DNA from 2 places in the Stenotrophomonas sp. YJH_SMC_135 genome. Region 2 is predicted to be linked to the other one. Evidence: riboswitches for the same ligand, from Rfam matches in the RefSeq annotation. Region 2 holds a riboswitch; the other holds the start of a gene.
The links. Region 2 has a riboswitch for thiamine pyrophosphate ahead of AC5P98_RS15605 (TonB-dependent receptor). Riboswitches for the same ligand answer to the same signal wherever they lie in the genome.
Positions count from the first base shown of each region.

Region 1 (15,185 bases), on a different contig from region 2:
CTGAACAAACTGCCGCAATGGCGCGAACACGCCAATGCGCTGATGGGACTGGTGCCCAGCGACGCCTGAGCGCGTTGCATGATGTCCGGATGACAGAGGGCGCACCCGCAAGGTGCGCCCTTTCCATGTCAGCGGATACCGCAGGCGTCCTGCACGCAGCGACGGTACTGCGACTCGCAGATGACCGGTGACTTGCCACTGGCCAGGCACTGCTGGCGGAACTCCTCGCAGTAAAGCCCACCGCCGCAGACCCCGAGGCCCTGCGCGAACACCGCGCCCACCAGCGTTGCGTAGATCAATGCAGCGGCCGATGCCTGCCGCAGCAACGTATTCTTCATATCCCTCTCCACATGCAAGCGTCCGGTAGTGGACCTCCTGACTGTGTTGATTACGACACGACGGGACCGTGACTGCGCTCACCTTCCAACAATTTCCGGAATTCCCCTACAAAAAAAAGGGCGGACCTTGCGGTCCGCCCTCCTTCTGTTGCTACCGCACTTCGATGGATCAGAAGCGCTGGGTGTACTTCATGTACAGGAAGCGACCCACGTCGAAGCCGCCGTAGTAGGCGAACGCCGAGTTCGGAGCCGAGTACTGCAGGGCACCCTTGTGGTCGAACACATTGTTCGCGCCCAGGGCGATGGTCGCATCCCACGGCGCCTTCCAGCTGACCTGCAGGTCGTGGAAGGTGTTGGAACCGGTGTGACGCAGCGGATCGGTCTCACCGTTGGCCATGTGGTTCGGAGCATCGCACCAGCCGTCAGCCAGCGAGATGCAGCTTTCCTTCATGCCCGAGTAGTAGCGCGCGGTGTAGTTCACACCGAAATCGCCGTACTGCCAGTTGACGCCCAGGTTCGAACGCACGCGGAACAGGCCCGGCTCGCTGACGCGGCCGACCATGATGTTGTCGCCCGCGCTGTTCTGGCGCTGCTCGTCGTACTTGGCGGTGTAGCTGGTCTGCCAGTCGATGCTGAACTGGCCAATGGCCAGTTCCGGCAGGCGGTACTTGATGCCCAGATCGTAGCCCTGGGTTTCCATCTTGCCGAGGTTGGCGGTGCCGTAGGTGATCGCACTGACGTGGCCGTCAGCCGCACGGGTCACGCTCGAGCAGCGCGAAGCGTTACCCAGCACGTAGCAGTCACGCAGGATGCGGTCGACGCTGTCAGCGATGATCATGTCGCTGATTTCGTACTTGTACCAATCCAGCGACACGTCCAGGCCCTGCACCCAACGCGGGCTCCACACCAGGCCGAAGGTGGTGCTCTTGGAGGTTTCCGGCTTCAGGTTCGGATTGGCACCCGAGATGAACTGGTCACCCGACTGGCACGGCAGGGTCGAACATTCCTTGCCTGCCTGGCCCAGCTGCACGTAGTTGGCCGGCACGCCTGCGCCGGAGCACGCGGCATTGCCTGCAACGCTGCCCGGAGCCTTCACGCCGCACGGATCGATGTAGGACTCGAAGCTCGAGCTCAGGCCACCGTACAGGTCGCTGATGGTCGGAGCGCGGAAGCCCTCGGCGTAGGTGCCGCGGACCAGCAGTTCATCCAGCGGACGCCAGGTCAGGCCGAACTTGCTGTTGGTGGTGCCACCGAAGTTGCTGTAGTCCGAATAACGGCTGGCAACGTTCAGGGTCAGTTCCTTGGCGAAGGCCATGTCGGCCAGCAGCGGCACGTTCAGTTCGAGGTAGACCTCGTTCAGATCGTACTGGCCGCGGGTCGGCTTCTGGCCCAGGCCGGTGGACTGGCCCGACTGTGCGAAGGCGTCCGGCACGTAGCTGCCTTCTTCCTTGCGGTGCTCGACACCCAGGGCGAAGCCCAGGTCGCCGGCCGGCAGGGTCACGATGGCGCCCGACAGGTTGGCGGTGAAGCTGGTGGTCTTGGTGACGCCACGGGTGGTGAAGGTCGGGAACAGGAAGTCCTGCAGCTCCTGGTTCGCCAGCGAACCCTGACCCTCAACGCCGTACGGCAGCAGCGGGTTCCACGGGCGGCAATCGCCCAGGATCGGGTTGGCGGCGGTGCCGCAGCGGGCAACGCCACCGGCATCGATGAACGACGGGCCCAGCGCCTGACGCGCGCCGATCAGGCTCATGTCACCGCGGTTGCTCTTGATCGACTCGTTGCGGTTCCACAGCGCGCCGACATCCCAGTCGAAGGTCTTGCCACCCAGCTCGAAGAAGCCGGTCAGGGTCGGAGCGAAGCGCAGGGTCTTCAGCTGGCTGTCAGTGGTACGCGGCACTTCCCACAGGCGGCGGCGGAAGCTGACGTCCTGGCCAACCGGGTTGAAGGCGCTGTCTGCCGACAGCGGGGTGTTGATCGACTTGGAAGCGGACTGGTACGGATAGCCGGCGATCTGCTGGAACGTCTGGCGCTCGTTGTAGAGCACGTCGGTGTTCAGGCTGATCGAATCGGTGAAGTCGTAGGTGCCGTTGATGTAGACCGACTTGCGCTTCACACCGGTCAGCAGGGTCATCTGCTCGTTCGAGTTGGCGAACTCGTCTTCGGTGATCGCGTGGTAGTCGTTCGGGTTCTTCGGATTGCCACCCGGGTTCAGGGTCTGCCACACCGCGCTCGACTTGCTGCAGTCGTACAGCTTCGGGTTGCACCAGCTGCCGTTCTGGCTGATCGGGCTCCAATCAGCCGAGGTGGAGTTCGGACCCAGCGAGCCGTCACGGCTGTACCAGCGGTCCTTGGCCCACACCGGATCCTGCTTCGAGTACTCGGCCGACAGGGTCAGGCTGCCGCGCTCACCGCGGGCACCGAGGGTCATCGAATAGGTTTCGCTGTCGCCGTCGCCCTTGCCGTACTGGCCGACGTAGACATTGGCTTCGCCGCCGTCGAAGTTCTTGCGGGTGATCACGTTGACCACGCCGGCAATGGCGTCGGAACCGTAGATCGACGAGGCGCCGTCCTTCAGGATCTCGATGCGCTCAACGGCCGACATCGGGATCTGGCTCAGGTCCTGCAGACCCGAGGTCGAAGCGCCCAGGCGCTTGCCGTTCATCAGCACCAGGGTGCGCTCGGCGCCCAGGTTGCGGATGTCGACGTAGTAGCCGCCCACGTTCTCGCCCGAAGCCAGCGACTCCGAACGCGAAATGGCCGGGGAACCGGCCGAGGTCAGGTTGTTCAGCACGTCGGCGACGCTCGAGAAGCCCTGCTTTTCCAGGGATTCGCGGGTCATCGTCAGGATCGGCTGCTGGGTCTCCACCGAGGCGCCGCGGATGCGCGAGCCGGTGACCGAAATGCGGTCCAGGTCGGTGGTGCCCTTTGCTTCCTGAGCCGAAGCAAAGGCCGGCGCCAGCGCCAGCGCAATGCCGGCCGGCAGCAAGCCGAACCGCACTGCGGGATTACGAACGTTCATCTATCTCTCCAAGGTACGTGTTAGCAGCGTGTTAAAACACCCCAGCACGTTACGATTGCGTTGCAGCGCTGTATTTGCGCGAACCAACCGGAGACTTTGCGGATTGTGGCGGGAGCAAGCCGCCGTTCTCCCTGAAGCGCGACGCGGACTGGCCGTAGCGGGCGCGGAACGCACGCGCGAAGCTGCAGCAGTTGTCGAAGCCGCTGGCGGCGGCGACCTCGCCCACCATCATGTCGGTGTCGCGCAGCAGGTCGGCGGCGCGTTCGAGGCGCAGTCGTGCCGAAAGCGACTGCGGGCTTTCCTCGTACAGGCTCTGGAAGGTCTTGGAGAGGTACCAGCTGGAGAAGTTGGTCAGTTCGGCCAGTTCGCCGATGCGCACCACCCGGTGGCTGTTGCCTTCCAGATAGAGGCGCGCACGCTGCATGCGGCCGAACACCTGGCGCTTGCGGCTGCGCGAGCGGCCCGGGCAGCGCTGCACGTTGTCGGCCAGGCCACGCTGCAGGCCAGCAAGGTGCAGCAGCAACGGACGCAAGGCCTGGGCCGGCTGGCCGCTGGCCAGCGCATCGCGCCACAAGCGCAGCGCAACGCGGGCGTCACTGCGGTTCATGCGGCCACGACCGGCATACAGGCCACAGTCGGCCATCTCGGTCAGCACGCGAAGCGCTTCAACGTTCAGGTTCAGGCCAACGCACAACCCGTTGCGACCGGCCTGCACCAACGGCCGCGATTCCTTCTCGAAGGCGATCCACTCGCCCTGGCGCAGGCGGAATCGCCCTTCCTTGGCCTCCACCCACGAACTGCCACGCACCTGCATCCAGACAGTGAAGCTGGAGCCGGCGGTCTGCAGGCTGCCCAGCCGGGCCACGCCCAGGCAGGTCGGCGTGACATCGTCGAGCGACCGGTCCAGGGAGACGGTTTGGCCGCGATCGGCCAGCGAGAGTTGACGCATGGGGGCACCACGGATTTGCCTAGTACAGGACTCCGTTTTGCCTAATCAGGCGGCACCGCGTCAGGAAAGTCCGACGAGATCGCCACGAATTCGCGACGAGATCCAGACGAAGAAATTACGAAGGCCCATTTCCACTGAAAAACAACAACTTGGAGAACGCCGGGAACAGCGCGGGGGGGCGTTCGGGCAACCGCATCACACCGATGTCGGCACCATCGCTGACCGCCATCGCCACGAACAGGTCACGCCCGTCAGCGCTGGCGCTGAGTCCGTTGCCGGCGCTGAGCCGCTCCGCATCCAGGCAGCGTTCCGGCTCCGCGCGGCCGGGCAGGATGCGCACGAAGGTGGTGCCACACGTGCTCGAAGTGCCGAGGTAACCGACGCCAGTGTTGCCGGCCACGGTCCAGGCCCGGTATCGCCAGCGGCTGGGCCGGTCATCGCTGATCTGCTGCACGCTGCCCGACGACAACGCGGCGTCGGCCGACCACAGGCCACCGGCGGCCAGGCGGGTGAACAACACGCGGCCACTGCTGCGGTCGAAGCGCGCCTGCGACACCCCTTCGATGCTGGCCAACCGGCGCCAGGGCTGGGTGCTGCGGTCGAACAGACTCAACCGGGTGCGCTGGTCGGCATCGCGCTCGATCACGAACAACTGCTCCGGCGACGCGCCATACAGGGCCTGCAGCGGCTGTTCGGCCGGGACCGGCAAAGGTTGCAGGCGTTCATCGCGTGGCGCGATCTCGTAGACCACCGTGCGCCCATGCGCGTCGCGGCCGACCACGAGCAGCTGGCGGCTGTCGGCCGACCAGTCCGGTGCCTGCCGCGCTTCCGGCCGCAGCCCTTCAATGGGGCGCAGCGAATCCGGCCGCTGCATGTCCGCCCACCACAGGGCGAAGCTGCCGGAGCGATCCGAGGTGAAGACCAGCTGGCGGCCATCGGGCGCTGCCATCGGCTGCCCATCGCGGCCACTGGATGCAAACAGGCGTTCGGGCGCGCCGCTGCCCTGCACCGGCACCTTGAACACGCCGAACTGCGCGCGCCGGTGGACGAAGGCCAGCATCCCGCCACGTCGCGACACGGCGGGCCACTGCGCATCATCCAGGCCGGCATCGCGCAGCGTGTGCCGCTCGACGTCCAGATAATAGAGCCGCGCCTCGCTGTCGACGCGGCGACCGAACACGATGGTGCGGCCATCGTCCAGCCAGGCCCATCCGCGCAGCTCTGCCGCCTCGTTGGTCAACTGCTCGGGCGTACCGCCCGCGGCCGGCACCCGCCACAGATCGCCCAGCTGCGGATTGCGCACGAACACCAGCCATTGCCCATCGGGCGAGTAACGCGGTGCGTAGTCGAAGTCGTCCTGGTCGACGCTGTACGCCAGCGCGCGCCACTGACCACTGGCCAGGTCCAGCACGCGGATGCCACGGTGCGCGTAGCGCCCGACCATGCTGCCGAACACCAGGCCGCGACCATCGGGCGTCCAGTCGAAGCTGAGCAGCTCGGTGCCATCGCAGCGCGTGGCCTGGCGCAGGGCGCCACCGGTTGCGCTGGCGATCAGCACCTGGCAGCCACCGTCGGCGGAGAACCGTGCGAAGGCAATTTCGCGACCATCCGGCGACCAGTTCGGGAATCGATCGACGGCACCGGCCGGCGGCGCCAGCAACTGGCGCGCCGGCGCGTTGCCGGAGGTCTGTACCTTGATCGCACCACCGCCGTTGCCATCTTCGTTGGCGCCTTCATAGGCCACCAGCGAACCATCCGGTGACAGCGTGGGATAGGTTTCAAAGCCGCTGGTTGCGGTGATCAACCGATAGGGACGCTGGGGGCTGCCGATCACCCGCGTGCCGTTCTCCACGGCGGCCTCCACCGGCGAACTGCTGGCCGGTGCGCGGCGCAGCAGCAGCGTGGTCATCACCAGCAGCGTGGCCAGCATCAACACGCCCAGCGCCAGCAGCACGCGGCGGCGGACATGGCGCCAGCGGCGGCGCGATTCCTGCGCGCGCGCGGGCAGCACCGCGGCGGCGGCGAGTGCGGGCTGCACGTCCACACCTTCGTCGTCAGGCAAGCCCGCAGCCGACGGCTCCGCATCGTCCAGCGCCTGTACCGGTACCAGAAGCCGATAGCCGGTCTTGGCAATGGTCTCGATGTAGGCCTGGCCGCTGTCGTCGTCGTTGCTGAACGCCTTGCGCAGCTGGGTAACGGCCTGGGTCAGCACATCGTTGGTCGGCAGCGTGTCCGGCCACACCTCGGCGAACAACTCGTCGCGGGTGACCACACGGCCCGGCTGCCGCAGCAGCACGCGCAGCACGCCCAGCGCCTTCGGCGTCAGCCGGCGCGGACGACGCGCACCGACGACCTCGACTTCGCGCGAGGACAGAGTGACGATGCACTCTCCTATCCGTATCCGATCGGACACGGGTGGCTGTATTTCGCTGCTGTTCATTTTCTGCTACACAGTAGAGACAGGTCCCGGGCAGTGTTTGCCTTCGTTACGGTCCCGTCCTGGGAACAGCGAAAAGCCAGACTCCGCACAAAGCATCGGCGCATACCGCAAAAACAATCGAGCGCGCGAATACTAGCCTATGCAAGTTACCTCGCCTATCGCGTGGTCGACATCAGGCTCTCTCTCGCCGACGCATTCACATAATTCGCGACATCATTCGCGCCCTCTTGGGCGCGAAATTTTTATCTGGCGTTCATTTTCACATGCGCCGCAGCATGGTCAATCCGACCAGCCGCGAAACCACCAAAGCCACGTACATCACGCCGGAAAACTGCTCCAGCATGACCAGTGCTCGTGCCTGTGGATGCAGCGGCACGACATCACTCAAGCCGACTCCAGACAGCAAGCTGAAGCTGAGATAAAGCAGCTCCATCCAACTGCGCTGCGCCTGCCCGCCGGTGCCCTGGAAACTGCCCGGATACCACTGCTGGCACACCGCGAACGCGAAGGCGAACGCCCACGCCAGCAGGGTGAAGGTTGCGCCTGCGGCGAACAGTTCGTCGCGGGTGACCTTGTGGTCCTGGAGCATGTAGGCAATCAGGGCGCCAGCCGTGTAGAAGTACAGCAGGCTCTCCAGCACCTGCGCGGTGGTCAGCAATGCGGTGCGCTCGAGCAATGCGCCTGCCAACGAGAACACCACCGAGGGAATGGCCAGCAACAGCGCCAGCCAGGTGCCCAGCGGGCTGCGCTGGACCACCCACAGCGCCAGGCCGAGTACCGCCATGCCGAACATGCCCAGTGCCGCGCGGCCGGCGGCGGTGTCATCCAGCGCGGGATACAGCAGCACCGCCAGCAGCTGCGCGCCCAGCAACCAGGCCGAAGGATGCCGGCGGGCAATGGCCAGCCAACGGGTGGTCATGGCAACAGGCATGGTGTCCTTTCCGCGGGATGATGGGCGGAGGATAGCCGGGAGCGGCGTGATGAGCGGTAGTGCCGGCCGCAGGCCGGCACCACCGTCTGCGCATCACCCCTGGTGGTAGACCTCGGCACCCGCGGCGCGGAACTCCTCCGACTTCTCCTTCATGCCGGCCTCGGCGTAGTCACGCACATCCTGGGTGATCTTCATCGAACAGAAGTGCGGGCCGCACATCGAGCAGAAGTGCGACAGCTTGTGCGCATCCTTCGGCAGCGTTTCGTCATGGAACTCCCTGGCCTTCTCCGGATCCAGGCCAAGGTGAAACTGGTCTTCCCAGCGGAACTCGAAGCGCGCCTTGCTCAGTGCGTTGTCGCGTACCTGCGCGCCCGGGTGGCCCTTGGCCAGGTCGGCCGCATGCGCGGCGATGCGGTAGGCCATGATGCCGTCACGCACGTCCTGGCGATTGGGCAGGCCGAGGTGTTCCTTCGGCGTCACGTAGCAGAGCATCGCCGTGCCGAACCAACCGATCATCGCCGCACCGATCGCGCTGGTGATGTGGTCGTAGCCCGGCGCGATGTCGGTGGTCAGCGGCCCCAGCGTGTAGAACGGCGCTTCGCCGCATTCGCGCAGCTGCTTGTCCATGTTCTCCTTGATCAGCTGCATCGGCACGTGGCCGGGGCCTTCGATCATGGTCTGCACATCATGCTTCCAGGCGATCTTGGTGAGCTCACCCAGCGTCTCCAGCTCACCGAACTGCGCCGCGTCGTTGGCATCGGCGATGCAGCCCGGGCGCAGGCCGTCACCCAGCGAGAAGGTCACGTCATAGGCCTTCATGATCTCGCAGATGTCTTCGAAGTGCGTGTAGAGGAAATTCTCCCTGTGGTGCGCCAGGCACCACTTGGCCATGATCGAACCACCACGGCTGACGATGCCGGTGACCCGCTTGGCGGTGAGCGGCACGTAGCGCAACAGCACGCCGGCGTGGATGGTGAAGTAGTCCACGCCCTGCTCGGCCTGCTCGATCAGCGTGTCGCGGAAGATCTCCCAGGTAAGCGCTTCGGCGCGGCCGTCGACCTTCTCCAGCGCCTGGTAGATCGGCACGGTACCGATCGCCACCGGCGAGTTGCGGATGATCCACTCGCGGGTTTCGTGGATGTGCTTGCCGGTGGACAGGTCCATCACGGTGTCACCACCCCAGCGGATCGCCCACACCAGTTTCTCCACCTCTTCGGCAATGCCCGAGGACACCGCGCTGTTGCCGATGTTGGCGTTGATCTTGGTCAGGAAGTTGCGGCCGATGATCATCGGCTCGCTTTCCGGGTGGTTGATGTTGTTGGGCAGCACCGCACGGCCACGGGCGATTTCATCGCGCACGAACTCCGGCGTGATGATCTTCTGGATCGAGGCGCCGAACGCCTCGCCCGGGTGCTGCTGCAGCAGGCCGGCATCGCGGATCGCGTCCAGCCGCTGGTTTTCGCGGATGGCGACGAATTCCATTTCCGGCGTGATGATGCCGCGGCGCGCATAGTGCATCTGGGTGACGTTCGCGCCTGCACGTGCACGGCGCGGCAGGCTGCGTGTGGGGAAGCGCACAGCATCGAGCTTCGGGTCGTGCTCGCGATCGCGGCCGAACGACGAACTCAGGCCGTCGAGCTGTTCGGTATCGCCGCGCTCCTCCACCCAGCCACGACGCAGCGCCGGCAGGCCCGCGGACAGATCGATACGCGCGTCCGGATCGGTGTACGGGCCCGACGTATCGTAGACCGTGACCGGTGCATTCTCTTCGCCGCCGAACAGCGTCGGCGTGCGGGTCAACGCGATCTCGCGCATCGGCACCTGCAGATCCGGACGCGAACCGGGTACGTGGATCTTGCGCGAGCCGGGAATGGGCCGGGTCACGGATTCGGAGAGTTGCTGGGCCTGTTGCTGCAGGGCGGAGAGCTGTGCGTTCATCGGGCATCGTCCAGGAAGGTCAGGGACGAAGCGGCGGCGCACTGCGACCGCGCACGGACGGTCCTTGGGCGGTGTCCGGGCACGGCTGCACTGCAAAGCTTCCCTACGCCGGTATGAGCCGGATCAGGTTCCAAGGGACTGTCTCAACCGTGGCCACATGGCCGCGGTACCCCCGCTTCTTGGCGTGCATTAGAGCATAGACCGCCCGCTCCGGGAGTTGCCCCCGCGGTCAGATCCGCTTTCCTGTGGAAAGCGGATCTGATCCGGATCGTTGTTCGTTAACAGAACCATGACGTCGCGTTCAGTAACGTGCACGTCCGTCGCCCTCCAGCGACCGATGCGTCCTTCGCCGCCGACGCGGCCCCTGCCCGGTTCGCGCTGCATGCCGCCGGTCCTTCGCTGCAAGCTCTGCTCGCTCCCCTCAATCCCTTGATCGGAGAAGCTCCTTCATGGTGTTTCGCGTTTCCATCGCACTGGTTCTGCTGCTGGTGCTGCTTGCCGGTATTGCACCAGGCCCCTTCAATGCCGTGGTGCAGTCGATGCTGGCAGAAGTCATCCGCAGCGTCGGCTGGCTGTACCTGCTGGTGGTATTCCTGGCCCTGGTGTTCCTGATGTACCTGGCTTTCGGTCGCTTCGGCAACCTGCGCATCGGTGGCGAAGACGCCGAGCCCGAGTTCTCGCGAGCCAGCTGGATGTCGATGCTGTTCGCCGCCGGCATGGGCATCGGCCTGGTGTTCTGGGGCGCCGCCGAGCCCATTTCGCACTTCAGCAAGCCACCGGAAGGGCTTGCTCCGCAGAGCCTGGATGCGGCACGCGCCTCGATGCGCTATGCATTCTTCCACTGGGGCCTGCACCCGTGGGCCATCTATGCGCTGATCGGGCTGGCAATGGCCTGGTTCCAGTTCAACCGCAACGGCCGCGGCCTGGTCAGCGACATGCTGCAGCCGATCATCGGCCGCCACCATCGCGGCTGGATCGGTAGGGTGGTCAACATCGCTGCAGTGGTCGCCACCGCGATCGGTGTCGCGACTACGCTGGGCTTCGGCACCATCCAGATCGCCGCGGGCGTGGAACGCGTGTTCGGCCTGGAAGCTACGGTCCCGGTGCAGATGACCATCATCGCCATCGCCTTCGTGCTGTATATGGCCTCCACCGCCAGTGGCGTGGAGCGAGGTGTGAAGTGGCTGTCCAACTTCAACCTGGCGTTGGCTGCCCTGCTGGCGGCCATCCTGCTGGTGCTGGGGCCGACCGGCTTCATCTTCGATACCTTCACCACCACGCTGGGCTCCTACCTCAACCAGCTGGTGACGATGAGCCTGCGCATGTCACCGTTCTCCGGCAGCACCTGGGTGGCGGACTGGACAATCTTCTACTGGGCCTGGTGGATCTCGTGGGCACCGTTCGTGGGGTCGTTCATCGCACGCATCTCGCGCGGCCGCAGCGTGCGCGAGTTCGTGATCGGCGTAGTGCTCGCGCCGACGCTGCTGGGCTTCTTCTGGTTCGCCGTTTTCGGTGGAACGGCCTTGTGGGCACAGATCTTCGGCCATGCCGATCTGGTGCAGGCGCTGGGCAATGGATATGAGACGGTGTTGTTCACGTTGTTCGACAGCATGCCGCTGCCGCTGCTGCTGTCGTGCATCGCACTGGTACTGCTGATGATCTTCTTCGTGACCTCGGCCGACTCGGCGGTACTGGTTCTGGCCAGCATGTCCACTGACGAAGCTGGCGATCCTCCGTTGAAGCGCAAGCTGGCCTGGGGCATCGCGGTGGCGTTGATCGCAGCGGCCTTGCTGCTGGCCGGTGGCCTGGATGCACTGCAGGGCATGATCACGATTGCGGCGTTGCCATTCGCGCTGCTGATGGTGCTGGTGATGGTGTCGCTGTACCGCGTGCTCGACCAGGAGTACACGCGGGAGCGGCGGCAGGCGCAGCGCCAGCGGCACATGATCGATGCGTGGATCGCGCGCGAGATGGCGGCGCAGGAGGAGACCCAGGCCGAGGCCGCACGCGCGCACGATCAGGATTGAGGGTGTTTTGCAGCCTGCGGCTGCACCGCTTTTCCAGGCAAGGGCCAAGGTCAAATTCAAAGGCGGCTCCGGGTTGCTGCTGGTTGGGTGGGGCGGTGTGGCTGGGCAGGACACGCCGTGAACCCATCCATGGGGGCTCGATGGCGCCATCCATGGCGCCAACGGTCCTGCCCACCCACACCGCCCCACCCCCGACAGTTTCCCGGTAACGGTTGGTTTTCCACGCTTTGCGTGGAAGATGTGTATCGGAAAACAAGAAGGGGTCGGATCCGTTTTCCTGCGGAAAACGGATCCGACCCCAACCATCAGCACGCGGCTGTTGCTGTTGCTGTTGCTGTTGCTTTTGATCTTCTTTTTTCTTCCTGCGGTGGCGGCCGCAGAAAACTGTCAGAGGCCGGGTGGGTGGGCTGGGCGGGGGTGTCAGCCGCATGGATGCGGCTGCCAAGCCTACAAGGACGTACTTGCGGCGTCCCCCGAACAGCCTACCCACCCGGCCCAACAAGCTATTCCGCTTCTGAACCCACCGCAGAGGGGGCTCAGCCCGTTGGCCGGGAAACTCAGTACCCCGCCGCCTGCCCATCCTTGCGACTCTCCGAAGCTCCGTAATAAACCCCGCTCTCGGGGTCGCGCATGATCGCCTGGTACCCGCCATAAGGCCCATCGGCGAACACGATGCGATGCCCCTTGCGCATCAACGCACGCACGGTTTCATAGGGGAAGCCGGTTTCCAGATTCACTTCACCACCGTCGGTCATCGCCGTGGCCTGTCCGGTCGGTTCGGTCGAGCCTTCGTGCTGGATGCGCGGTGCGTCACCGGCTTCCTGCAGGTTCATGCCGAAATCCACCAGGTTCATCACGATCTGCGCGTGGCCCTGCGGCTGCATCGCGCCGCCCATCACGCCGAAGCTGGCGTACGGCTTGCCGCCCTTGGTGATGAACGCCGGGATGATCGTCTGGAACGGCCGCTTGCCCGGTGCATAGCCGTTGGGATGGTTCTTCTGCAGCACGAACATCTCGCCACGATCCTGCAGGATGAAGCCCAGCCCCGGCGGCGCCATGCCGCTGCCCATGCCGCGGTAGTTGGACTGGATCAACGACACCATCATGCCGTCGGCGTCGGCCACGGTCATGTAGATCGTGTCGCCTTCTTCCAGCTGCTTCGGCGTGCCCGGCTGCACTTCCTTCAACGCCTTGTCCATCGAGATCAGCGCGCGGCGCTGCGCGGCGTATTCCTTGGAGATCAGCTTCTGCACCGGCGCCGGCTGGAAGGCCATGTCGGCATAGAAGCGCGCACGGTCGGCGAAGGCCAGCTTCTTCGCTTCGACGAACAGGTGCACGTGCTCGGGTGAACCGAACGGGATCTTCGAGAAATCGTAGCCTTCCAGCACGTTGAGGATCTGCAGCGCGGCGATGCCCTGGCTGTTCGGCGGCAGCTCCCACACGTCGTAGCCACGGTAGTTGCTGCTGACCGGCTCGACCCATTCACCGTGGTGCTCGGCCATGTCCTGGTAGCTCAGGTAGCCACCATTGGCCTTGAAGTAGTCGCCGATGGTGCGGGCAATGGCGCCCTTGTAGAAGGCATCGCGTCCGCCGTCGGCAATCTGCTGCAGGGTGCTGGCCAGGTTCGGGTTCTTCCACATCTCGCCCTTGCGCGGGGCGTGGCCGTTGATCGTGAACTGCTCCTTGAAGCCCGGGTACTGCGACAGCTTGGGCACCGAGCGGTCCCAGTAGTAGGCGATCACCTCGGCGACGGGATGGCCCTCGCGCGCGTAGCGGATGGCCGGCGCCAGGTTGTCGGCCATCGGCTTGCGGCCGAAGCGGTCGTGCAGCGCGAACCAGCCGTCGACCGCGCCGGGCACGGAGACCGGCAGCGGGCCGGTAGCCGGGATGTCCTTCAGGCCACGTCGCTGGAACTCGGCCAGGGTCAGCGACTTCGGCGAGCGCCCCGAACCGTTGTAGCCGTAGACCTTCTGCGTCTTCGGGTCCCAGACGATGGCGAACAGGTCGCCACCGATGCCGTTGCCGGTCGGCTCCATCAGGCCAAGCGCGGCGTTGGCGGCGATCGCCGCGTCCACCGCCGAGCCTCCCCCCTTCATCACGTCCAGTGCAATCTGGGTGGCCAGCGGCTGCGAGGTCGCGGCCATCGCATGCGGGGCGATCACCTCCGAACGGGTGGCAAAGGTGTGGCCGGTGATGCGGTCGGCGGCCGAAGACAGTGCGGGCACAGCGGCCAGTACAGCGGCGGCCAGCAGGGAACGGGCAAGGCGTCGGGACACGGTCGGGTTCCGATGGAAGGGTGGTCCCCCGATCTTCGCCGCTGCGGCCATCCTGGGGTATCGGGCAGAGGTCATGGACGTTGATCCTGGGGTGGGTGTGCAAGGTCCGCACCCAGCAAGGCGAGGATCCGCCGGATTCCGCGCAAAAACCGCCCTGAAAGGAGTGAATTCCGGTTCACCGAAACACTTTCAGCGGCAACCATCCTTGTGCCACAGGCGATTGCGCCGGATGCAACGGAAACCAACAAGAATTCCGTCGCGAGGGTTGACATCGCCAAAACGGCTGTGTTTCTCTCGATCACATGTTGCATCACAACACGCCACCGCGAACCCACAACGAAGCCGCCGACATCGGCGCCGCCTCGCTGCGTTCGATTCTTGTGCTCGTACTTATTACCCAACCAACAGGTGCGGGACGAGCCAGCGTGTAAGCAACGAATACACCGGAACTCTTCAAAAACCCGCACCCGCCCCGGTGCGGGTTTTTTCATTTCAGAACCTGGTTTCAGACGCAACCACCATGCACAACGCCCAACGCAAAACCCGGACCCACACCGCCGCCACGCCTCGTGGTGGCTGTGCCTGCGCGGCGCATGGTGCCTCCTCCACCGCTTTCCCCTGACCGGCCGGTACGTCACCTCGACGACCGGCCGTTCTTTTTTTCTTCCCACCGCAAGGAACCTCCCCCATGAGCACCAACGACCTGCCCCAGACCAAGATCGCCGTCATCGGCTACGGCAGCCAGGGCCGCGCCCACGCACTGAACCTGCGCGAATCCGGCTTCGACGTGGTGGTAGGCCTACGTCCGGGCGGCCCGACCGAAGTCAAGGCACAGGCCGACGGCTTCACCGTGAAAGCACCGGCCGACGCGGTGAAGGATGCGGACCTGGTCGCCGTGCTGACCCCGGACATGGTGCAGAAGAAGCTCTACGACGACGTGCTGGCGCCGAACATGAAGCAGGGTGCGGTGCTGCTGTTCGCGCACGGCCTGAACGTGCACTTCGACATGATCAGGCCGCGCGACGACCTGGACGTGGTGCTGGTTGCGCCCAAGGGCCCGGGCGCGCTGGTGCGCCGCGAGTACGAGATCGGCCGTGGCGTGCCCTGCATCTGGGCGGTCTACCAGGACAAGAGCGGCAAGGCGGCCGAGTACGCACTGGCCTATGCGGCCGGCCTCGGCGGTGCACGCGCCAACCTGATCCAGACCACCTTCAAGGAAGAGACCGAGACCGACCTGTTCGGCGAGCAGGCGGTGCTGTGCGGCGGT
Region 1 is NZ_JCAFVN010000002.1:604,058-619,242, reverse strand. It holds gene AC5P98_RS09360 (HDOD domain-containing protein) at 1-69, shown strand, start outside; gene AC5P98_RS09355 (hypothetical protein) at 129-338, opposite strand; gene AC5P98_RS09350 (TonB-dependent receptor plug domain-containing protein) at 508-3,357, opposite strand; gene AC5P98_RS09345 (helix-turn-helix transcriptional regulator) at 3,407-4,306, opposite strand; gene AC5P98_RS09340 (winged helix-turn-helix domain-containing protein) at 4,422-6,746, opposite strand; gene AC5P98_RS09335 (ion channel) at 7,006-7,677, opposite strand; gene thiC (phosphomethylpyrimidine synthase ThiC) at 7,771-9,615, opposite strand; TPP riboswitch at 9,698-9,799, opposite strand; gene AC5P98_RS09325 (BCCT family transporter) at 10,065-11,642, shown strand; gene ggt (gamma-glutamyltransferase) at 12,200-13,918, opposite strand; gene ilvC (ketol-acid reductoisomerase) at 14,607-15,185, shown strand, end outside.
Region 1: another riboswitch for thiamine pyrophosphate. It lies ahead of thiC (phosphomethylpyrimidine synthase ThiC); the one in region 2 lies ahead of AC5P98_RS15605 (TonB-dependent receptor).

Region 2 (15,185 bases):
GCCGCTGCCGCCCCGCACGCCGAGCTGTACAAGCCGGGCGCGCACAGCGAGGGCGTGCGCAAGGTGCAGGAGCAGCTGGGCCACCTCGGCTATGCCGGGGCCGACGGCAAGCCGCTGGCCGAGGACGGCCGCTTCGGCCGCAATACCGAAGCGGCGGTACGCCAGCTGCAGAAGGACAACGGGCTGGTTGCCGACGGCATCGTCGGTGCGAAGACGCTGGATGCGATCAAGGAGGCCCGCGAGCGCCCGCTGCTGAACGACGAGCGGCACCCGCGCCATCCGATGTACCTGCAGGCCACCGAAGGCCTGGAGCGGATGCCGGCGGGCACCTTCAAGGACCGCCACGCGCTGGAAAGCGCCGCAGCGGCCCTGACCAGGGAGGCGCATGCCGCCGGCCTGCAGCGCATCGACGCGGTGGTGCCCAGCCCGAACGGTGAGCGCCTGTTCGCCGTGCAGGGCACGGTCGGTGACCCGGCGGCCAGCCGCGTTGCGGTGGAAACCCGCACCGCCAGCGAGCAGAGCATGGCGCTCAGCAGCGGCGCGGTGCAGGGCGCGCCGAACGTGCTGCACCAGCAGCAGGACGCGCAGCAGGAACAGACCCGCCAGGCGCAGAAGGCCATGGGCGTCTGAGCCCGCAGCGCCTTGCAGACCGGGAGGGGCCGCGCCATGCGCGGCCCTTTCCCTTTCTGCCAGCTGAGCGGTAAAAGCCACTTTCAGCCTTGCTTCATGCCGCCTGCCGCTAGATGAATGCGCAAGCCGCCCGGTAGGCCAGGCAATGTTCCGGCAATGTCGGAACGCCAGCGTGGTCTCCACGGCAGCCGGGGCGCCCCGCGCCCTCCCTGCCCAGCGTGGCATGCACCTCACAGGAGAACCGAACATGCTCAGTACTTCCACACTCAGCTTCCGTGGTCTGGCGATGGCCCTGGCACTGGTTGCCGGTGTCGCCGTGGTCAGCGATGCCAGCGCGATGTCGAGGAAGGACAAGCGCACCCTGGTCGGCGCCGTGGTCGGTGGCGTGGCCGGCAACCTGCTGTCCAACGGCGACCCTGCGGCCACCGTCGGCGGTGCCGTGGCCGGCGGCGCGATCGGCAACCTGACCACCTCCGACCGCCGCGACCGCCGTTACTACGACAATCGCCGTTACGACGACCGCTACGATCGCCGTTACGACCGTGGCTACTACCGCAGTGGCTACTACGACCGTGGCGATGACCGCCGCTGGCAGCGTGAGCGCTACTACGACAACCGCTACTACCACGACCGCGGCCGCCATCGCGGCTGGTAAGCAGCGCCGACATACCGATGACGCGGAGACGGGCGGGTCGATGACCCGCCCGTTTGCGTTGGCCACGCGCATGGCGTTGAATGCGCAGCCTTGGATGTGACTTTCCCGATCGGACTGTGGCATGACGTCTTCCTCCCACCGCGTGCAGGGCCTCAACAACGACGAGGTCGCTGCCGACTGGCCACCGATCAGCGCGGCGGACATCGCGTGGCTGAGTACGCGTTACCCGCAGCTGGGCGGGCACAGCCAACCGCGCTGGCACAGCCCGCGGCCGCTGTCTGCCGCCGCCATCGTCGACGACACGCGCGGCGCGGTGTTCATCAAGCGCCACCACCACAGCGTGCGCAGCGCGGCCTGTCTGGAAGAAGAACACCACTTCATCGCCCATCTCGCCGCCGCCGGCGTGCCAGTGGTGCAGGTGCTGCCGGCCACCGATGGCCACACTGCGGTCGAACACGGCGAATGGACGTTTGAACTGCACGATGTCGGCGTGGGCGACGACCTGTATCGCGACGCGGTGTCGTGGTCGCTGTTGACCGATGTCGCGCAGGCCCGCGAGGCAGGGCGCACGCTCGCACAGCTGCACCGTGCCGCCGCCAGCTACCACGCGCCCCAGCGCAGCACCCATCTGCTGGTGGCGCGCGACGACCTGATCCGTGCCGACGATCCGATCGCCGCCATCAAGGCAGGACTGGATGAACGTCCCGGGCTGGCACGCTATCTCGCGCGCATTCCATGGGAAGCACAGCTGCAGCGCGACGTGCTGCCGTGGCACGCCGGCCTGGCCGAGCGCCTGCGCGCCGAGCCCCGGCTGTGGGCGCACAACGACTGGCATGTCTCCAACCTGCTGTGGCGCAACGGCGAGGTCAGCACCGTGCTGGATTTCGGCCTGGCGTCGCCCACCAGCGCGCTGTTCGACCTCGCCACCGCGATCGAGCGCAACGCCGTGGCGTGGCTGGAACTGGAGCGCGGCATGGAGGCGGTGCGCATCGATATCGCGCTGGCCCTGCTCGACGGCTACCGCGAGGTGCTGCCGTTGTCGGCGGCACGCGTGCACCTGCTGGCCGACCTGCTGCCAATGGTCCATTTCGACTTCGCACTGTCCGAAGTGGAGTACTTCGAAGGTGTCACCCGCTCAACCGCGAATGCCGACGTGGCCTGGCAGCCCTTCATGCTGGGCCATCCGGCGTGGTTCCACAGCGCGCCGGGACGGGCACTGCTGCAGGCCCTGCACGCCGTCGCGTGATCCGGTTGACGCAGCGTTGCGGTCAGATCCCTTTCCGCAGGAAAGGGATCTGACCCCGGCTGGCGCTCGCAAATCCGTACCATTTGTAGTGAAATGGTCACCTGAAGCGGGGGTGCCTGGATCTGCCAGGCTGAGAGAGTCCCTTGGAACCTGATCCGGTTTGCACCGGCGTAGGGAGCTTTGAGCCGCAGCCACACCCCCATCATGGGCCGGTGCACCTGCGCGCCGTCGCTTCGTCTCCCTTGTTGTCCGAAGACGAACCGAATGAACCGCTGCCTGCGCCCCACCCTGCTCTCACTCGCCCTCTGCGCCGCGCTGCCGCTGCATGCCAGCGAGGCCGAGGCCACCACCGATGCGGCTGCCACTGGTGCCGAACGCTCGCCGACCGAACTGGCGGCGGTGCGCGTGGAGGCCGGCAAGCCGAAGGCCGATACCTCGCGCGTGAATGCCTTCGGCGGCGGTTCGTGGAAGGACACGCCGGCTTCGGTGAACGTGCTCGAGCGCGACTATCTCGAACGTCGCCAGGTACGTTCGCTGTCCGAGCTGGCCAGCAACGATGCCTCGCTGGGTGATGCGTATGCACCTGTGGGCTACTACCAGAACATCGCCATCCGCGGCTTCGCGCTGGACGCCGCCACCGGCTACCGCTTCAACGGGCTGTCCATCGCCGGCGAGCAACGCCTGGCGCTGGAGAACGTGCAGTCGGTCGAGATCCTCAAGGGTGAAGCCGGCCTGGCGGCAGGGGTGATGGCGCCGGGCGGGATCATCAACTACATCGGCAAGCGCCCGGCTGAAGTACGCACCGCCACGCTCGGCACCGATTCGGAAGGCTCACGCTACGTCGCCGTCGATGTCGGCCACTGGATCACCCCGCGCTTCGGCCTGCGCCTGAATGCCGCATGGGACTCCAGCAATTCCTACGTCGCGCACGCCGATGGCCGCCGCAACTTCTACTCGCTGGCCGCCGACTGGCTGATCGGCGAGCGCGGCAAGCTGGAAGTAGATGCCAACTACCAGACCAGCTCGCAGCGTTCGGTGTCCGGCTACCAGCTGCTGGGCGCACGCGAACTGCCGCGCGGTGTCGACCGCGAGCACCTGCTCGGCTACCAGCCGTGGCAGCGCCCGGTGGATATCGCCAGCACCAACATCACCGCGCTGCATACCTACGACTTCAACGATGCCTGGCAGTCGCGCGTCTCGGTCGGCCACAGCCGCTCGGTGATCGATGACAACGTCGCCTTCGCCTACGGCTGCTACTACGCCGTGCAGTGCGCCGATGGCAGCGTGCCGGGCAACTACTTCGCGCCCAACGGCGACTACGATGTCTACGACTACCGCAGCCCGGACGACACCCGCCGCAACCAGCAGGCCCGTGCCGAGCTGCGCGGCCGCTTCGAGACCGGCAGCGTCGGCCATCAGCTGACCGTCGGCGCCGACTACTTCCGTCGTACCGTGGAAAGGCGCCCGAGCGTCAACGAGTACGTCGGCACCAGCAACATCCACGACCCGCAGGTGCCCGTGTTCGAGCCGTCGCCGAAGATGCCCGGCCCCTCCGCACGACGCCTGGACAGCCGCCAGACCGCGTTCTTCGCGCTGGACCGGATGAGCTTTGGCGATGACTGGCAGTGGTTGGCCGGTGGCCGCTTCGTGCGCCTGGACGAGCGTGCCTACGACAAGCGTGGCGTTCCGCAGCGGCACAGCCGCCTGTCGCGGTTCCTACCGCAGACCGCGGTGGTGTGGAAGGCCACCGATCAGCTCAACGCCTATGCCAGCTACGTGCGCGGCATTTCGCTGGGCCAGGAAGCGCCGTTCTGGACCAGCAATGCCGACACTTTCCTGCCGTCGGTGCAGTCGCGGCAGCTGGAAGCAGGCGTGAAGTACGTGCCGGTCGAGGCGCTGACGCTGGGTGCAGCGGTGTTCCGCATCTCGCAGCCCTACCAGTACGCCAGGCCCGACAGCAGCGACGTCGGCTACACCTTCGTCGAGGAAGGCACGCAGACCCACACCGGCCTGGAGCTGACCGCCAACGGCCAGCTGACCGACGCACTGCAGATCGTGGCCAGCGCCAGCGTGCTGCAGGCGCGCGCGCGCGACACCGGCACGCCGGCCTATGAAGGCCATCAGCTGGTGAACGTGCCGAAGGTACGCGCCAGCGTGCACGTGGCCTACGCGCTGCCGTTCGTGCAGGGCCTGGACGTGACCGGTGGCTGGCGCTATGCCGGTGCCAACGTGGCACGCGCCGATGGTGGCGTGCGCGCGCCGGACTACTCGGTGTTCGATGCCGGCCTGCGCTTCCAGCATCGCCTGCACGAACGCGCGGTGACCTGGAACCTGTCGGTGGACAACGTATTCAACCGCTTCTACTGGCGCGATACCGGCAGCAGCGGCGGTGACTACTACCTGTTCCCCGGTGCACCGCGACAGGCCCGCCTGTCGGTGACGTTCGCGCTGTGAGCGGCGTGATGCTGGAGTGGACCGCCGCGCTGTGCAGCATCCTCGGCGTCTGGCTGATGGCCCGGCGCCGGCTGGCAGCGTGGCCGGTGGGCCTGCTGTCGGTGGCGCTGTATGGCCTGGTGTTCGCCGAGGCCAAGCTGTACTCGGACACCTTGCTGCAGGTCGCCTTCGGTGGCTTCCTGGTCTATGGCTGGCTCAACTGGCGGCAGCACGCCGCCGATGAGGGCAGCATCCGCATCGTGCCACTGGCACGCGACACGCTGCTGCGCGACCTGGCCTTCGGCCTGTGCGGTGGCGTGGCGCTGGGTGCGGCCATGCACACCTTCACCGATGCCGCGCTGCCCTGGCTGGACGCGATGCTGACCGCGCTGAGCCTGGTCGGCCAGTGGTGGCAGGCACGCCGCCACGTGGCCTGCTGGTGGGTGTGGATCGCGGTGGACGTGGTCTATGTGGGTGCGTACCTGTTCAAGTCGCTGCACGTGACCGCGGCACTGTACGTGTTCTTCCTCGGCCTGGCCGTGTTCGGCCTGCGCGCATGGAGCGCCGCCGCGCGTGAACCGCAGGTGGCAACGCGGTAGCGCCACGCCATGCGCGGCCGGGCTACCGGTAGTCGCCAACCTGGGTTGGTGCGCGCCTGCCGACCAAGGTCGGCATCTACCCACCACATCCACGCATGGCGTGGATCTACTTCGGCTCCAGCAACAGGCCCAGGCGCAGCGGTTGGCGCATGTCGGCCGGCGGTGCCGCCTGCAACGGCGCGGCCTGCAGCGTCGCGCGCAGGTCGGCGTCGACTTGGGCATCGCCCAGGCTGTCGAATTCCAGTTTCGAAATACGGCCATCCGCCGCGATCCACACGCTCACCGGCAGCGGTGCCGGTGTGTCAGGGTGCGCCTGCAACCACGCCAGCACACGCTGCGCCTGCGGGTCCTGTTCCTGCTGCAGGCGCTGCTGCAGCCGGCCACCCACGGCGGCGGCGTAGGCCATCCAGTGCGCGGGGGCTTCCTGCGCGGAAACGTTGGCACTCCCCAGTGCCAACGCGCCGAACACCGCGGCCAGACGCCGCCACCAGCGGCGCATGCCGGTCCTGTTCCCTGCCATGGCCATCGCCTGCCTCCTGCACTCCCATCCAGCGCGCCATGGTCGGCGCCCTAGATGACAGGCAGATGGCGGCCGGTGATGGCCCGGCGCGATCACTCGCCCAGGTCGGCCAGCACCTTGCGTGAGGGCGCGAAGAAGGTCACGCCGGTGGTGGCGGTGGAGAAGTCGAGGATGCGGTCATGCAGCGGCGCAGGATTGCCGATGAACATGCGCTCGAGCATCTTCTCGATCACCCACAGGCGGCGGGTGTAGCCGATGAAGTAGGTACCGTACTCGCCACGCCCCGGGTTGGCGAACGGCATGTTGTCGCGCAGGATCTCGTGCTCGCCGTCGGCATCCTCGATGGTGCACAGGGTCTTGTGCGATTTCTGCGCATCTGCCGGCGCGTCGTCCAGCTCGATGTTGTCGTGCTTGGTGCGGCCGATGATCGCCTCCTGCGCCTCGGTCTTCTGCGCGCGCCACGCATCGAGGTTGTGCAGGTACTTCTGCACCACCACGTAACTGCCGCCGGCATGCTCCGGGTCCTCGTCACCCACGATCGTGGCTTCCGGCAGCGACAGCCCCTCCGGGTTGGCGGTGCCATCGACGAAGTCGAGCAGGTCGCGGCCATCGAAATAGCGGAAGCCGGCCACGTCATCGACCGCTTCGACCGCATCGCCGAAGGCCATCAGCAGGTTGCGCTCGAAGGCCACGATCAGGTCCATGGTGCGTGCGCGGATGTGGTACAGCAGGTCACCGGGCGTGGACACGGCGGTGTGGGTCGCGCCCTTGATCTCGCGGAACGGCTTCAGCTCGCGTGGCGGCGTGGAGCCTACCAGCGGCTGCCACACGCGATGGCCGATGGCCACGTTGCAGGTGAAGGTGCGCTCGATCTCGCGGATGGCGGTGTTCTTGATCAGGTCATCGGTGCTGGCCAGCACCTCGCGCGCCTTGGCGATCGACGCCTCGTCATCCTTCACCTTCAGCACCAGGAACGCCGCCGAATGGGTGAGCGGCGCAGTGATCTGCTGCGGCTCGTTGTCGAGCGTGTGGTTGACGGCGGTGATCGGTGCGGGCTGGGAGTTCACGGCGGTTCCTGCTGGCTTGAGGCGGACGCATCGCGTGTGGCGATGTGCGGGCGATCATAGCGGAACCGCCTGACCGGGGACGGAGCGGTTCTCGTTCCGTCCACCAGCGAAGGTACGAAGACCTCAGTCCACATCACTCCAGACCGCCAGTTCGTAGCCATCCAGATCGCGGAAGTGGAAGCGGCGGCCCCCGGGGAAGGCGAACACCGCCTGCACCACTTCGCCACCGGCGGCGACCACGCGCTGCCGTGCGTCGGCCAGGTCCGCGCAGTACAGGATCACCAGCGGTCCTCCGTGAGCACGCAACGGCGCGTCAGACACGAAGCCGCCCTTCAGCCGGCCATCGTCGAACTCGGTGTAGGACGGACCATAGTCGGTGAACTGCCAGCCGAACACCTCGCCGTAGAAGCGTTTGCTGCGGGCGATGTCGGCGACGTTGAATTCGATGTTGTCGATGCGGCGTTCGGCTTCGTGGGTAGCTTCGTGGCTCATGAGGTTGCTCCGTGATTGGAACCCCAGCTTCGGTCAGCGCGGCACGGCGGTCTTGAACAAAACGGCCATCATTGTCCCCACTCCAGGCGCAGCTCGCTGGCGGTCATGCCAGTCACCTCGCGCGCCTCGCGGCTGAGATGGGCCTGGTCGGCATAGCCGGCATCAGCGGCCAGCATCGCCAACGAATGCTGTGGCAGCGCGCGACTCTGGCGCAGGAAACGTTGCAGCCGCAGGATCCGCTCCAGCGTCTTGGCGCCGTAGCCGAACTGCGACTGGCTGAAACGCCGCAGGCTGCGCGGGCTCAGGCCCAACTGCGCCGCCAGCGTATCCAGCGTGGCATTACCCGCGGCGAGCGCTTGGAACAGGACATGGGCGCGCTGCGCCGGCGTATCGAGCGCGGCCGCACCCATGTGCTGTTGCAGGCAGTGCGCCATTCGCTGCAGGCGCTGTGCAGGCGCGGTGTCGCCGATGGAGGCCGCCGCCTTGTTCGCCCACGCGCCCTTCAGATCAGCCAGTGGCACGGCCTGGCCGATGATCCCGGCCAAAGGCAGGCCCAGCGCGGCCAATGCCTGGCCGGGGCGGAAGCGTGCGCCCAGCACCTGCGCACCGGGTGCCAGCGCCGGGTGCGCGGCCACACGGTCCGGGCCGACGACGAACAGCGCACCGTCGCGCCAGAGGATATCCACGCAGCCATCGGGCAATACGGTGATGTGCCCATCGGCATCGGCAGGAAGCTGGCTCTGCCACAGCTGGCCAAAGTGGCCGCGCAGCGGCGCAGGCGTCAGATGTTCCTGGTAGGTCGTGCCGGTGCCTGCAAGAGAGGAAGGGTCGCCCATGCCGCATTGTGGCGCCACGGGGCCCATAAAAGTGAAGCCCGGCGCGAGGCCGGGCTTCGGTTGGCGTGTGGGAGAGAGAGAGAGAGTCACACGCCAGCACAACACGCACTAACGACAGGCGTTTGTTACCAGGTGAAGCGCGGGCCCACGAACCACTCGCGGTCGCCGGCCTTGGCCAGCTTCACTTCGCCGCTCAGGCCCCAGTTCTGGTTGAACTTGGCGGTGGCGCCGACGCGGCCGTAGAACTCGCCGTCCGGGTTGATGCCGTGCTTCTTGGTGTAGTCCTCGTAGCCGGCCATCACGTAGCCTTCCACGTACGGGTTGAACGCGGTGCGCACGCCGACTTCGGTCGAATAGCCGTTGAAGTCCAGGCCATGCTTCATGTCGAACTTCTGGTACGCAACGCGGGCCACCAGGTCGGTGTTCGGTGCGATGCCGTAGTTGTAGCCGGCACCGATGCGCCACTGGTCGACGTCATTCTTGAACTTGTCGGTCTCCTGCGCGCTGTAGTCGCCGAAGATGTGGAAGTTCGGGTGCACCGCCACGGAACCCTTCACCTTCCAGCCATCGGCGTCGCCGCCCTTGGCATCGGTGTTCACGTAGCCGCCTTCAACGTAGTTGTACGACAGGCCGTCGGTTGCCGATGCAGCGAACGGCAGGGCAGCCAGGAGACCCAGGGCGAGCAGCGAATTCTTGTTCATCGGGACACACCTTTAATTATTTTGGTTTCGTCGGCCGCCTCCCGGGAGGGGGAGAGAGAGGAGGCGGTCGACAGGTGTGAATTATCCGTTAGGGGGTCTAATCGACCCTGAATATTGAACTGACTGGTGTATAAATAAGGCTGGCGTTCAGGGAACTCCACATGCCGCACGCGTCCGTCGCATCACTGCTGTTTCCGCCCCATGCGCGCCGCGCGGTGCGGGTGCTGCTGCTCGTCGCCCTGCCGATGATGCAGCTGCCAGCCAACGCGGCCGAGCGCGCCCAACCTTCTGCACGCATCGTGGTACAGACAGACGATGTCACGCGTTTCTTCAGCGTGCTGGATGCCACTGGAGGAAAACCAAGTGCCGAAGACCTGCAGCGCGGCTATCTGGACACCGGCACGGAGGCATTGCGCAGCTTCACCGACAGCCGCATCGGATCAATGGAGCGTTTGGCCAGGGCCATCCAGGACAAGCCGGCGTTGTTCGCCAGGGCGCGGACCTGTGCAGCGGCATTGCCGGCGATCCGCGCGCGGGTTGCCGACGCACTCGATCGGTTGGGCACGCTGCTCCCCACTGCACGTTTTCCTCCGGTCACCGTGCTGGTCGGGCGGGGTAACAGCGGCGGCGTCACCACCGAAGATGGTGTGGTGATCGGACTGGAAGCACTGTGCAACGCCGACTGGATGCAGCCTGACGTCGGCGATCGTTTCGTGCACCTGATCGCCCATGAGTACGTGCACGTGCAACAGCCCGGTGCGAGCGTCGATGTCGCGCAGCCCACCCTGCTCTATCAGACGTTGCTTGAAGGCGGCGCCGAGTACGTGGGTGAACTGATCTCGGGGCAACCGGCCAACGCGCATCTGCGTCGCTGGGCCCAGGGCCGCGAATGTGCGCTGGAGCGCGCGTTCGTACAGGACAGTGGGGGCACCGATCTTTCGAAGTGGCTGTACAACGGCCCCGGCGATGAAGCACGACGTGGAGATCTCGGATACTGGGTCGGCTACCGCATCGCGCGCAGCTATGTTTCCCGCGCGCCAGACAGGACCAGGGCCATCGCCACGCTGCTGGATGTGCGGCCCGACACCGCCGCGACCGTGTTCGAGGCGGGTGGATGGACGCCTGCCTGCACTGCTGCCAAAGGCGTGGAAACGCAAGTGCTGTGAGAGCCGCTTCATACTGATGAATTGGCGACCTTGAACAGGCACAAGGCACGCCGCCGACGTAGATCAGCTCGCCTGATCCCGCTTGTTAATGTTGGGTCAGGGGCCGGCTTCACAGTGCTTCCACGTATTCAAATTCCAGCTGAAAGCGCTTGGTAGCGGCGGGAACAAACGCCGCTATATTCCAGCTTCCCCAGACGAAGGAGGGAGTGCAATGAACCTGAACCCGCAACACATGAAGACGGCCCGCGCACTTGCTGTGGCTCTCATCGCCACCGTAAGCCTTGGCGCCTGCGCGTCATACAAGAACGAGTTTGCAACCATCAACTCGCGTCTCGATCAGCTCGACGTCAAGGTGCAGGGCGCTGCGCAGAGCGCGGAGTCCGCCAACCAGTCCGCACAGCAGGCCAATCAGCGCCTGGACCAGATCGAAGGTCGCGTGCAGCAGCTTGAAAGGGCACCTGCCGGCCGCAAGCCGCGCGGGTAATCGCTCCCTCACCGTTTGAATTGATCCACCTCTGTATCGGGTGCATCGGGACCCAGTGGCCTTCACCGGCCACTGGCATCCTTCCACCCACGATTGCATTGCAAGGAGCCGTCCCATTCGTACTTCCCCCTCCCCTGCACGCCGCGCCCTCCATGCCGCCCTGGCCATGGCACTGGCCGTTGCGTGCAGCGGCGTAGCCAACGCCAGGGACAAGGACGCACCTGCACCATCGGTCGCCGCCGTTGATGAACTTCCGCCCGACCAGAGCGTGTCCGAGACAGTGATCGAGCTGGCCGGCTGGGTGGTCGCCAGCAAGGACAACCAGGGCTATCCGTTTGCGGTCATGGACAAGGCGGCGGCGCAGGTTCTGGTCTTCGGCGGTGACGGCAAGCTGCGCGGCGCCGCACCGGCGCTGTTTGGGTCGGCGATCGGCGACCATTCCGCACCGGGCGTCGCCAAGCTCGCACTGAGCGCGATTCCCGGCCACGACCGCACCACGCCTGCCGGCCGCTTCATTGGCGGTTACGGCCCGTCCGACGATGCCGGACGCGTGCTGTGGGTGGACTACGATTCCGCCGTGTCGATGCACCCGCTGCCGCCGGGCAGCCCGAAGGAAAAGCGCGCCGAGCGGTTGGCATCGCCCTCGCCGGACGACAACCGCGTCACCCACGGCTGCATCAATGTCTCGCCCGCGTTCTACGAGCAGATCGTGCAATCCACGTTCGAGAAGGGCGGCGTGTTCTACATCCTGCCGGACAAGGATTCGATCGCGAAGACGTTCCCGGAGTTCGCGCAGAGCCGTGGGGATGCAAAGGACGAAGGCGAGAAGGGCGCGCGGCGCGCGAGCAAGTAACACTGCCGACGTACCCTCCATGCCGAGGGAACCCGCATTGCGCGCCGACTTGGTTCAGGTGTTACGTCTGCATGAGCGTTGGTGGTGGATCCCACAGCCCGGTCTACTGACTGATAGCAGTCATTCGAGCAACCCGGAACATTACTGCCGTCTCCTTGGCATAGGCAGTGGCGCCGGGCATGCGGATTTTTCTCAGATAGTTTCTTAGATCTGGGCCCTCGCTACGGTGCAACCAGTACTCGATCAGATGACCGATGGGCATGTGCAGGTTTGCGGGCTCATTGACAATATTGTCTGGCCCTCCTTCCGCTTCCATGTATGCAGTGAGCTTCCGCGCAATGTATCTGAAGGTCTGAACGCGTTCCGCTTCAATCAGGCCCAGCAGCGCTTCAGGTGTCACCTCGGCGTACCCCATCCATTCTTCATGCAAGCGGACAATGACAGCCCTGATGGGTGCGTCTTGGTTGAAAGGGTGCCCGATCAGATGCGATTCCAATTCAGATAGGTAGTCGCGATAGGCAGCAGAGACCAACAAATCCCTCAGATTCATGGTGCGCAGTCATGGAAAAGAGGAGCCGTTTATAGCGATCAGACTCTGACTCCGTAAAGTGCGAACTGCGACACCATTGCGATGGAAGCTTGCTTCGCTGCTGTGCTCCAGTAGGCACAACATCGTCTGCATCTGCTCCGAAAGCAGGCAGCCCTCCGCTGAAGCGGGCGAGCAGGGCGTTCGATAGTCCACCGTGGCGATCTTGATGATGGCCAGTCTGTCGCTGACAGCACAGGCCAGCGCGCGTATGCGGCCGGAAGGGTGACGCGGGCGACAACGCCCGCGATTCCGCCGGGTATGATTCGGCGCTGCGGAGCGCGCCACATCACTCGCAGAGTGCGCTGTCTTCCTTCAACGCGGCATCCTGCAGTGGCTGGCGCTGTTCGATCTGCGCACGTTGTTCCGCCGTCGGCTCGCCCAGCCACCAGACACGGCAGCGCGCGGTAAGACGGCCGACCATCTTCGACTGGTCGGCCGAATACAGCATCGTCAATGCGGTGCCGGGGCAGTCGTGGGCCTGGCAGGCGGTATAGAACCACCACGGCTCGCCCTGCAGCACCAGCAGCTCACCAGGACCGCTGGGCCCGCTCAACAGGCGTTCGCGCAGCGATGGAATCTCCCTGTCAGCGGATTCGGCTGCGGCTGTGTCCTTCATCAGGGCGTTGAACGCGGCCAGCACCTTCGGGTCCTTGCGGCCGCAGTCGTCCACGGTATTGCCGCCCACCAGGGTGAAGAAATGCGTCGCCAGCGGGTTGTCCGCGCAGGTGAGTTCGCCGTCGGCACTCGGGTCTTCCGGTTCGCCTTCGTTGTCCCACACCGAGGGATCCACGCCATCTTCGATGGATGGCGCCTTCTCGACCACCGTTGCCGTGGCCGCAGGTGCTTCTGTGGCCGGTGCTGGTGCGGCTGGTGCTGCATCGGGTGCCGGTGCCTGCCCGCAGGCGGCCAGCAATGCGACCGTCAGTGCCATCCCTGTGATTCGAATCTTCATTCCCTGTCCTTGTCTGATCTGCGCTGCATCCAGCAAATCGGCAGCCGCGTGATTCTAACCAGCACCGTGCCAGGATGCGTTCGTAGCGTCCCGTCATCGCCTGGAGCCGGACGCATGCGCCGTACACGACTCGCCATGATCTTCTGCAGTGCCCTGCTGCTGGCATCGCCGGCAATTGCCCACGATGCAGAAGGCGCGAAGCCTGCACGGCCTCTCCCGGGCGCAGCCCTGCCCGCACCGCTGGAGCGCGTACTACGCGATTACGAGCAGGTGTGGCGCTCGGCTGATGCCAAGGCATTGGCTGCGCTGTTTGCCGAGGATGGTTTTGTACTGCAGAGCAACCAGCCGCCGGTGCGCGGGCGTACTGCGATCGAGGCCGCGTATGCCGGCCAGGGCGGCAGTCCGTTGCGGCTGCGGGCGTTGGCTCACTCGGTGGAGGGCAACACGGGCTACATCATTGGTGCGTATCGCTACGGCAGCAACGAGGGGGACACCGGCAAGTTCACGCTGGCGCTGAAGCGCGTGGGCGACGGGCCGTGGTTGATCTTCTCGGACATGGACAACACCAGCGCGCCGCCACGGGCGCGGTGATTGCCGCCGTCGGGCGCCGACCAAGGTTGGCAGCTACCAGAAGCGGGTTCGGCAGTAGATCCACGCCACGCGTGGATGGGTCGCGCACATAAAAAAACCCCGGCACGTGGCCGGGGTTTTTCGATTCACTTGAACAGCGTGTCCGGGTATTCCGGTTTCTGTTCCCGCGCCAGCAGTGCGCGCAGGCCTTCTTCCGGGGTCTGCTCGCCGTGCAGCACGGCACGCACGCCGTCGGAGATCGGCAGGTCGATGCCATGGCGGCGCGCCTGTCGCATCACTTCGTCGGCGGTCTGCACCGACTCGACCACCTGGCCGATTTCGCGCACGGCATCCTGCAGCGACTGGCCACGGCCCAGGGCCAGGCCCAGGCGACGGTTGCGCGACAGGTCGCCGGTGCAGGTCAGCACCAGATCGCCCAGGCCGGCCAGGCCCATCAGCGTTTCCGGCTTGGCGCCAATCGCCGCAGCCAGGCGCAGCATCTCGTTGAGGCCACGGGTGATCAGGCCGGCACGGGCGTTGAGGCCCAGCTGCATGCCATCGGCCACGCCGGTGGCCACCGCCAGCACGTTCTTCATCGCACCGCCCAGCTCGGCACCGACCATGTCGTCGCCGGTGTAGGCGCGGAACGCCGGGCCATGCATCGCCTCGGCCACCGTCTGCGCGAACTCGGGCACGTCGCCGTGCACGGTGATCGCGGTGGGCAGGCCCTGGGTTACTTCCTTGGCGAACGACGGCCCGGTGACGACGGCCAGAGGCACGTCCTCGCCCAGCACTTCGCGCGCCACTTCATGCAGGAAGCGGCCCGAACCGGGTTCGAAGCCCTTGGTGGCCCAGGCCACGCCGGCACCGGCCGGACGCAGCGGCGCCAGCGCGCGCACGGTTTCACCGAACGCATGCGACGGGGTCACCACCAGGATCCAGGCCGCGCCTTCCACCGCCGACGCCAGGTCGGTGGTGGCACGCAGGCTGTCCGGCAGCGGGATGCCCGGCAGGTAGCGCGGGTTCTCGTGGCGCTGGTCGATGGCCTCGACCACGGCAGCGTCGCGCCCCCACAGCACGGTCGGATGACCGTGCCGTGCGAGCAGGCTGGCCAGCGCGGTTCCCCAGGAACCGGCGCCCAGCACGGCGATCTTGTCAGCGGGAGTGCTCATCCGTGACGTCGCGGCAGGAATCAGGCGTTGCCAGCCGGCTCGGAGTCAGCCAGCGACGGTGCGTCGCCCTGCTCCTGGCGCTGGCGCAGGGTTTCTGCGTACAGGCCTTCGAAGTTGATCGGCTGCAGGAAGAACGGCGGGAAGCCGCCGGCCTGGATCAGGTCGCTGATCAGCTGGCGCACGTACGGGAACAGGATGTTCGGGCACTGGGTGCCGAGCA
Region 2 is NZ_JCAFVN010000004.1:186,786-201,970, forward strand. It holds gene AC5P98_RS15590 (peptidoglycan-binding domain-containing protein) at 1-630, shown strand, start outside; gene AC5P98_RS15595 (glycine zipper 2TM domain-containing protein) at 878-1,285, shown strand; gene AC5P98_RS15600 (phosphotransferase enzyme family protein) at 1,407-2,531, shown strand; TPP riboswitch at 2,630-2,725, shown strand; gene AC5P98_RS15605 (TonB-dependent receptor) at 2,796-4,985, shown strand; gene pnuC (nicotinamide riboside transporter PnuC) at 4,994-5,563, shown strand; gene AC5P98_RS15615 (hypothetical protein) at 5,670-6,089, opposite strand; gene AC5P98_RS15620 (Dyp-type peroxidase) at 6,176-7,150, opposite strand; gene AC5P98_RS15625 (VOC family protein) at 7,274-7,642, opposite strand; gene AC5P98_RS15630 (helix-turn-helix transcriptional regulator) at 7,711-8,478, opposite strand; gene AC5P98_RS15635 (OmpO family porin) at 8,604-9,179, opposite strand; gene AC5P98_RS15640 (DUF2268 domain-containing putative Zn-dependent protease) at 9,341-10,345, shown strand; gene AC5P98_RS15645 (hypothetical protein) at 10,557-10,829, shown strand; gene AC5P98_RS15650 (L,D-transpeptidase) at 10,996-11,682, shown strand; gene AC5P98_RS15655 (hypothetical protein) at 11,786-12,232, opposite strand; gene AC5P98_RS15660 (Ivy family c-type lysozyme inhibitor) at 12,558-13,223, opposite strand; gene AC5P98_RS15665 (YybH family protein) at 13,359-13,814, shown strand; gene AC5P98_RS15670 (NAD(P)H-dependent glycerol-3-phosphate dehydrogenase) at 13,940-14,965, opposite strand; gene secB (protein-export chaperone SecB) at 14,986-15,185, opposite strand, start outside.